2 regions of the Streptomyces sp. NPDC048361 genome follow, and region 2 is predicted to be linked to the other one. Evidence: riboswitches for the same ligand, from Rfam matches in the RefSeq annotation. Region 2 holds a riboswitch; the other holds the start of a gene.

Region 1 (4,153 bases), on a different contig from region 2:
TCACATATCCATGACCTGCTCGCGTCCCAGAAGATGGGCGAGGATCGTCGGCGGAATGTTCTTGAATTCATTGATGTCGTACATGTTCTTCCTTGGGCAGGGCGCGAGTTGTCGGGGCCGGATGTCGTCCGCGGTCCTGGGGCGGCGAAGTCCCCCACGGTCTCAAGCGATCTGATCCGTCGCCAGAAGCCTTTCCAGCGTGAGCGGATCCGTGGCCGCCGGCGCCGTGCAGGCGTGCGCACCCGCGATCGCGCCGATACGTGCGCAGTGTTGCGGGGCGAGGCCGGAGAGCCTTCCGTACAGGAATCCGCTCACGTACGCGTCACCCGCGCCGTTGGTGTCCACGACGGGGGAGTGGGGCGGGAGCGCCGGGATGTGGCGCGGCGCGGCCTCTCCGCGCACCAGAAGATGGGAGCCGTCCGCTCCGGCCGTGGCCACCACGGTGTCCGCCCGGCCCTCGCGCAGAATCTCCCGCATGAGCGCCGTGGTGTCGGCGCCCGCGCCCGCGGCGCTGAGGAACACCAGATCGGAGCGGAGGGCGAACTCCCGGTGGTGCTCGGCGAGTCCGTCCCAGTCGTGCAGATCGGTGGAGACGGGGATGCCGAGGTCCTCGATGTCGTCGTAGAGGAAGCGTGCGAAGTTCATGATTGAGACGTGGGCGTGCCGGGTCCGGCGCAGTCGCGGCAGGTAGAAGTCGCGCGGCATCCGCAGGTCGGCGGGATCGCGGGCGTCGTAGAAGGACATTCTTCGGCCGTCCGCGGCCACCAGGTTCACCGCGCGGCGGGTGCCCGAGGGGGAGATGAGCGGGGCGAAGTCCACACCGCTCTCGGTCAGCCGTGTGCGTATTTGGGCGCCGGTCCAGTCGTCGCCGACACAGTCGATCAGCCCGACCTCCAGCCCGAGCGCCCGGGCCCCGATGGCCACATTCGCCCCGGTGTGACCCGGCCACTCCTCGATCGGGCCGACCTGGACCGAGTCGGCGAGCGGCACCGGCAGTGAGTCCACCCGGACGACGGTGTCCACTCCCGTCCCGCCGACCACCAGGACGTCGTACTCCGCGCTCTCTCGCGTCACCGCTCCACCTCTCCGTTGCCCCGCCGCCGGGAGGGCGGGCCGAGGCCATGATCGCGAAGGGGAGGTGTGGCGCGCGTCGCATTTCCCGGTTCGGGGCCGAACCCTATGCCGAGCGTAAAAGTCCCTAGTGTCCGAAATGGAATGCTATGGGTTTGGCGGCCACGTGCCGGAGAATGTCCCAATTAGGGCTAATGGGTTAGCCTCGCCGCTTTTGCCGCCGGGTCGTTCGGTTCCGGGATGGCCGAGTGAATTGGGTCACGCACCCAACGGGCTGTCAGAAAAATGCCCGAGCCCATTTGCCTTCATCGCAAAGCGAGTTGAGGACTTCGGCGGTGGCCTCCGGCGGCCACGGATTTCAGTGGATCAATATCCCGATCTTCCTCAATTAATTCTGGCCTTGTTTCCACTCGGTCCATTCGTTTACGTTCACCGTCAATCCGGATGGAACGCCGAATCCTGCCGCCGTCCGGAACCTCCCACACACGTATGGCAGGAGCGGGGGACCCAGGTAAGCCGCCGATCCGGATTCCGGAACGGCTGGGGTGAAGTCGCGTACACCGCGGCCGGACATCTCTGGTCCGAACCCGACAGCTCACCTCGCAGGCGACGGAGAGGACAACACCATGCCTGCAAAGGGCAAGCACCGCCGCCCCAAGTCCAGCTCGCTCAGCCGGGGGCTCGCCGCCGCCGGAACCGGCGGTGCCGTACTCGCCATGCCGGTGATCGGCGCGACCACCGCCTCCGCCGCCCCCGCGTCGGCCCACACCGCCACGGTGGCGAGTGTCGCCGCGGCAGCCAAGCCGGCCACGGCCGTGAAGGCGTCCCCCACGAGCTACGCCGTCGTCGCGGGAGACTCGCTCTCCAAGATCGCCGACGCCCTCGACGTGACCGGTGGCTGGAAGCAGCTCTACCAGGACAACCAGAGCGTCATCGGCAGCAACCCCGCCATCATCCACCCCGGCATTCGGCTCACCCTCAGTGGCCAGGACAAGGCGGCCGAGACCGCGCGTGACGCCTCGGCCGGCCGGGCCGACCGCTCCGCACGCCCGGCCACCCTGACCACCGCGAGCACGGCCTCGTACGCCAACAACCTCGACGGCTGGATCAAGCAGTCGCTGGACATCATGGGCCGGCAGGGCATCCCGGGCACCTACGACGGGATCTACCGCAACATCATGCGTGAGTCCTCGGGCAACCCGATGGCGATCAACAACTGGGACTCCAACGCGGTCGCCGGAACCCCCTCCAAGGGGCTCCTCCAGGTGATCCAGCCCACCTTCACCGCCTTCCACGTGCCGGGCACCTCCACGGACCTCTACGACCCGATCGCCAACATCACCGCGGCGTGCAACTACGCCGCCAAGACGTACGGCTCGATCGACAACGTCTTCGGCGCCTACTGAGACGACCGAGCGAACACCCAAGAAGGCCGGGCGCCCTCCACGGCGGAGGGGGTCCGGCCGGACTGTTGGTCGTCCGGACTTGGTCATCCGGACTGTTGATCACGGTGGCCCGGCCCGTGGCCGAGGTCCGCAGGTGCGGTGGCCACGCGGTGCCCACGCGGTGCGGTGCAACTTTCGTTCACCCGGCGGGGTGAACAATTTGAAGGCTGCACGTTTCTGCATACGCGTCTGTTCCTAGGGTGGTAGTGCGTCACCCCGGACCACGGTGACTGTCCGACTACCGTGCCCCCCGCACCCCGGGGGCCTTTGCTGGACCGGGAGTTGCCCATGGGAACCACCGCTCGGCCGTCCGTCTCGGCTCCTGTACCCCTTCCGCCGGGGCTGTTGCCTGAGCGGTGCCGTCATGCCCGTACACATCTGGTGCACGGGGTCACCGTCGTCGAGGTCCACGGCTGCGTCGACCTGGCCAGCGCCCCCGACGTACGGATGCACCTCGACGCGGCCACACAACCGCCCGGCGCCCGCGTGGTGGTGGACCTGCGGTCCGTGGAGTTCTTCGACTGTGCCGTCCTCGCCCTGCTCTGCCGGGCGCACCGCAGGATCCGGGAGCGCGGTGGCCGGCTGGGCCTGGTTTGCGTACGGCCGTGGCATCTGCGTGTCCTCGCTGCGGGCGGGATCTACGCGCTGATCCGGCCGGCCGCCACCGTCGAGGATGCGGCGCTCGCCTCACCGATCGGCCCGCGGGTGTAGTCCAACACCCTCTGAAAGAAACCCTGTTGGCGCATATGGCGATGCGTCACCGTGCGCTGTCGCGACGCATGTGACGGTACGTCGTTGCGCGCCCTTGCGATTCGGCGGCTGTCTCGAGGGTGCACCTTCCGCTGCCCTTCCGTACCTTCACTGGCGTTCCCCGCGGTGATAAGCACGTACAGCCGGACTTCGCGTCCCACCACCAAAGGGGTTCACGTGCACGCCCACGACAGCCAGCAGGGCCGATCCGTCTCGCCCGGCGGGCCCGTGCCGCGGGCCGCCGAACGGGGCGAGGCGCCAACGGTCGGCCAGGGCCTGGCGGGTGGCGGGTTCTCCCCGGAGCAGGTGCGCGCCCTTCAGCGGTCCGCCGGGAACGCCGCGGTGGCCGGACTCGTCGCCCAGCGGGCCGCCGCGGTGCAGCGCTCCGCCGTCCACGACGTACTGCGTGGATCCGGCCGGCCGCTGGACTCGGAGGTGCGTGCCGACATGGAGAGCAGGCTCGGCGCCGACTTCGGTGACGTCCGGGTGCACAACGACGTCGCGGCGCAGCGCTCCGCCGCCGAGATAGGCGCCCGCGCCTACACCTCCGGAAGCCATGTCGTGGTGGGCCGGGGCGGCGCCGACCGCCATACCCTCGCGCATGAACTCACCCATGTCATCCAGCAGCGCCAAGGACCCGTAGCCGGCACCGACACCGGCGGGGGCTTGAGCATGTCGGACCCTTCGGACGCCTTCGAGCGGGCGGCCGAGGCGAATGCCACCCGGGCGCTCTCCCAGCCCGTGGCCGACCAGCCCGTGGCCGACGCCGAGTCGTCCGCCGAACCCGTACAGCGAGTATGTGACGGGCCATCGCATGCACATTCCTCTGCCACCGCTCCCGCCGCCGTACAGCGGGCCGTTGGGTTCGAGTTCGAGGCGCAGTGGAA
Region 2 (4,153 bases):
CGCACGACGGCAAGCAGCCGCCCCGCGACGGCGCCCTGCCCGGCACCATCGGCGGTCAGCTGCGCGAGGTCGTCGAGGAGGACGTGCCGGCGCGCGCCCTGATGGCCGCCTACCGGCTGCCCCACGACGGCACCCGCGAGGCCGACGCCGCGGACCTGGCGCTGACCGTCCTCGGCGGCGGCGAGTCCTCCCGCCTCCACAACCGTCTGGTCCGCCGTGACCGCACCGCGGTCGCCGCCGGCTTCGGCCTGCTGCGGCTCGCCGGCGCCCCCTCGCTCGGCTGGCTCGACGTCAAGACCTCCGCCGGCGTCGAGGTCCCCGACATCGAGGCCGCCGTCGACGAGGAGCTCGCGCGGTTCGCCGCCGAGGGCCCGACCGACGAGGAGATGGAGCGCGCGCAGGCCCAGTTGGAGCGCGAATGGCTCGACCGGCTCGGCACCGTCGCCGGCCGCGCCGACGAACTGTGCCGCTACGCCGTCCTGTTCGGCGACCCGCAGCTCGCCCTGACCGCCGTCGACCGCGTCCTGGAGATCACCGCGGACGAGGTCAAGGCGATCGCCGCCGCGACGCTGCGCCCCGACAACCGGGCGGTCCTGGTGTACGAGCCCACCGCGGCACCCGAGGCAGGCAACGAAGAGGAAGAGGCGGGCCAGTGACGGACGCTGTCGTGACCATGGAGTTCCACCCGCAGCCCACCGCGGGCTCCGCCAAGCCGTGGGCCTTCCCGGCGCCCGAGCGCGGCACGCTCGACAACGGCCTGACGGTGCTGCGCTGCGACCGCCCCGGCCAGCAGGTCGTCGCCGTCGAGATCTTCCTCGCGGCGCCGCTCGACGCCGAGCCCGAGGGCCTCGACGGCGTTGCCACGATCATGGCGCGCGCCCTGACCGAGGGCACCGACAAGCACTCGGCCGAGGAGTTCGCCGCGGAGCTTGAGCGGTGCGGGGCCACCCTCGACGCGCACGCCGACCACCCCGGCGTCCGGGTCTCCCTCGAAGTGCCGGTCTCGCGGCTGCCCAAGGCGCTCTCGCTGCTCGCCGAGGCGCTGCGGGCCCCCGCGTTCGCCGAGTCCGAGATCGAGCGCCTCGTGGCCAACCGGCTCGACGAGATCCCGCACGAGCAGGCCAATCCGGCCCGGCGCGCCGCCAAGCAGCTCTCCAAGGAGCTGTTCCCGGCCACCGCGCGGATGTCCCGCCCCCGCCAGGGCACCGAAGAGACCGTCGCGGCGATCGACGCGGCCGCGGTGCGCGCCTTCTACGAGGCGTACGTGCGGCCCGCGACGGCCGTCGCCGTCATCGTCGGCGACCTGTCGGGCACCGACCTCGACGCGATCCTCGCGGACACCCTGGGCGCCTGGACCGGCACCACCGCGAAGGCCCGTCCCGTCCCGCCGATCACCGCCGACGACACCGGCCGGGTCGTCATCGTGGACCGCCCCGGCGCCGTCCAGACCCAGCTGCTCATCGGCCGTATCGGCGCCGACCGCCACGACCGCGTGTGGGCGGCCCAGGTGCTCGGCACGTACTGCCTGGGCGGCACCCTCACCTCGCGCCTGGACCGCGTCCTGCGCGAGGAGAAGGGCTACACCTACGGCGTGCGCTCCTTCGGCCAGGTGCTGCGCTCGGGGCCGGACGGCGGCGCCGCGATGCTCGCCATCAGCGGCTCGGTCGACACCCCCAACACCGGGCCCGCCCTCGACGACCTGTGGAAGGTGCTGCGCAAGCTCGCCGCCGAGGGTCTGACGGACGCCGAGCGCGAGAGCGCCGTACAGAACCTGGTGGGGGTCGCGCCCCTCAAGTACGAGACGGCGGCCGCGGTCGCCGCGACCCTCGCCGACCAGGTCGAGCAGTTCCTGCCGGACGACTACCAGGCGCAGTTGTACGCACAGCTCGCCGAGACCGGCACCGTGGAGGCGACGGCGGCCGTCGTCAACGCCTTCCCCGCCGACCGGCTCGTCACGGTCCTCGTGGGCGACGCGGCCCAGATCGAGGAGCCCGTGCGGGCGCTCGGCATCGGTGAAGTGAGCGTCGTCACAGGCTGATTGACACGTCTTTGGGCCCCGGACCCCCGGGGCATACGGGACCCCGGTGGCGGCTGCGCCCCCGGGGTCTCCCCATATGTCCGGTTTATTGCAGAGGTTGCCTGTCTGGCGTGTGGCGTGCGCAACAAAAACCTGTGTCTGTTTGGTGATTGAAAGATCAGCCGTCTAGCGTCAACCGCGCTGTCCGTCACCACCCGTCGCAGCCGCGGCACCGGACAGTGATCGCCGAGTCCCCGTATGGCGCGAGCCTGGGGAGCCGGGGACCCACTCAGTCCCTGGGGTGAATCGGACGCCTCCGCCCGCGGAGGAGCCCGTAGGAGACCTTCCTGCTCCGAACCCGTCAGCTAACCCGGTAGGCGAGATGGAAGGAAAGGACACCGCCACTCCATGGCGTTCACCCGTGCCACCGGGAAACACCGCGCGCCCAGCCGGATGACGCGCCGCAGCGCGAACATCGCGGGCATCGCCACCCTCGCCACCGCCGGAGTCGTAGGCACCCTCGCCTCCCCGGCCGTCGCCGCCCCGAGCACCACCACCGACACCGGCCTGACTCAGGCCATCGTCATCGGCGACACCCTCGCCGACCAGCTGGACGCCCAGGCCGACGCGCAGAAGCAGGCCGCCGCGAAGGCCAAGGCGAAGGCGGAGGCCGAGGCGGAGGCCAAGCGCAAGGCCGAGCAGCGCGCCCAGGAGGCACGCGAGGCCAAGGAGCGCGCGGCGCGCGAGGCGGAGCGCAAGCGGCTCAACACCTTCGTCGCCCCCATAGCCAACAGCTATGTGTCCACGGGCTACAAGACCGGCGGATCGCTGTGGTCCTCCGGCAGCCACACCGGTATCGACTTCCACGCGGGCATCGGCACCCCGGTGCACGCGGTGGGCATGGGCACCGTCGTCGAGGCCGGCCCGGGCGGCGCGTACGGCAACAACATCGTGATCAAGATGCACGACGGCACGTACACGCAGTACGGCCACCTCTCGGTCATCCAGGTCTCCGTCGGTCAGTCCGTGGAGCCGGGCACCCAGATCGCCCTCTCGGGCAACACCGGCAACACCACGGGCCCGCACCTGCACTTCGAGGCCCGCACCGGCCCGGAGTACGGCTCGGACATCGACCCGGTCGCCTATCTGCGCTCGCACGGCGTGACCGTCTGAGGCGTCCCGCCGACCCCCGCGCACACCGAAGACCCCTGGCTCCGCGCCGGGGGTCTTCGCCGTTGGCCCGCCGGCCCGTTGGCCGAAAGGCGTTCCCGCGCGCCGCCCGTCACCCGGACGTAACAGGCCTGCCCTACAGTCCCCGGACGGCCGCCGACGAGGCGCTGCCCAGCCGCTTTCGGCGACGATCCCAGAGGAGGTCCGGCGTGCGGGTTCCGGCGCGTTCCATCGTCACGGCTCTGCGCGGTGACATCGTCTCGGGTGTCTTCGCGCCCGGCGCCCGGCTCGCCGAGGAGGCCCTCGCGCGCCGTTACGGGGTCTCCCGCGTCCCGGTCCGCGAGGCGCTGCGCACCCTGGAGTCCGAGGGGTTCGTCACCACCCGCCGGCACGTCGGCGCCTGTGTCGCCGAACTCGGCGACCAGGAGGCCGCCGACCTCCTCGAACTGCGCCTGCTCCTGGAGCCGTTGGCCGCGGCCCGCGCCGCCCAACGGCACGAAGAGGCCCATCTCCGGGTACTGCGCGGCCTGGTGAGGCTGGGTCAGGAACGGGCAGGGCGCAGCCGGGGCGAGGACGCGCGCTCACTGTGGGGCTGGTTCCACGAGACGCTGGCCCAGGCCTCCGCGAGCCCCGGCCTGATCGCGCTGCTCACACAGGTGCGGCACAAGGTGGACTGGATGTACGTGACCGACCCGCCGGAGCGCCCGGCCGAGGCCTGGGCCGAACTCGGCGCGATCACCGACGCGGTGGCACGCGGCGACGCCCAACGCGCCCGCGCACTCACCGCCCAGCACGCCGAGCGCACCTTTCCGGCCCATCGGCTGCGCAGCCCCGATGCGGTGAGCACCCCGCAACGCGCCGTCAACACGGCGGGTGCGCGCGCGTAACGGGGGTGCCGCGCAGGCAGGGGCGACGCAGGTGCGGCTGCCGGGACCGGAGCGTGCGGGGGGACCCGCGGACAGACAA

Evidence for each region. A riboswitch is a leader RNA that binds a small molecule or an ion and turns the genes downstream of it on or off. The one in region 2 is predicted to bind cyclic di-AMP.
Region 1: another riboswitch for cyclic di-AMP. It lies ahead of AB0D31_RS25770 (LysM peptidoglycan-binding domain-containing protein); the one in region 2 lies ahead of AB0D31_RS26020 (M23 family metallopeptidase).

Annotation. Positions count from the first base shown of each region.
Region 1 covers NZ_JBEZKW010000051.1:11,897-16,049, reverse strand. The annotation lists partial or broken gene AB0D31_RS25780 (RraA family protein) at 1-84, opposite strand, end outside; gene AB0D31_RS25775 (PfkB family carbohydrate kinase) at 163-1,074, opposite strand; cyclic di-AMP (ydaO/yuaA leader) riboswitch at 1,512-1,695, shown strand; gene AB0D31_RS25770 (LysM peptidoglycan-binding domain-containing protein) at 1,698-2,477, shown strand; gene AB0D31_RS25765 (STAS domain-containing protein) at 2,862-3,227, shown strand; gene AB0D31_RS25760 (DUF4157 domain-containing protein) at 3,444-4,153, shown strand, end outside.
Region 2 covers NZ_JBEZKW010000052.1:8,055-12,207, reverse strand. The annotation lists gene AB0D31_RS26030 (pitrilysin family protein) at 1-656, shown strand, start outside; gene AB0D31_RS26025 (pitrilysin family protein) at 674-2,038, shown strand; cyclic di-AMP (ydaO/yuaA leader) riboswitch at 2,252-2,412, shown strand; gene AB0D31_RS26020 (M23 family metallopeptidase) at 2,426-3,190, shown strand; gene AB0D31_RS26015 (GntR family transcriptional regulator) at 3,397-4,074, shown strand.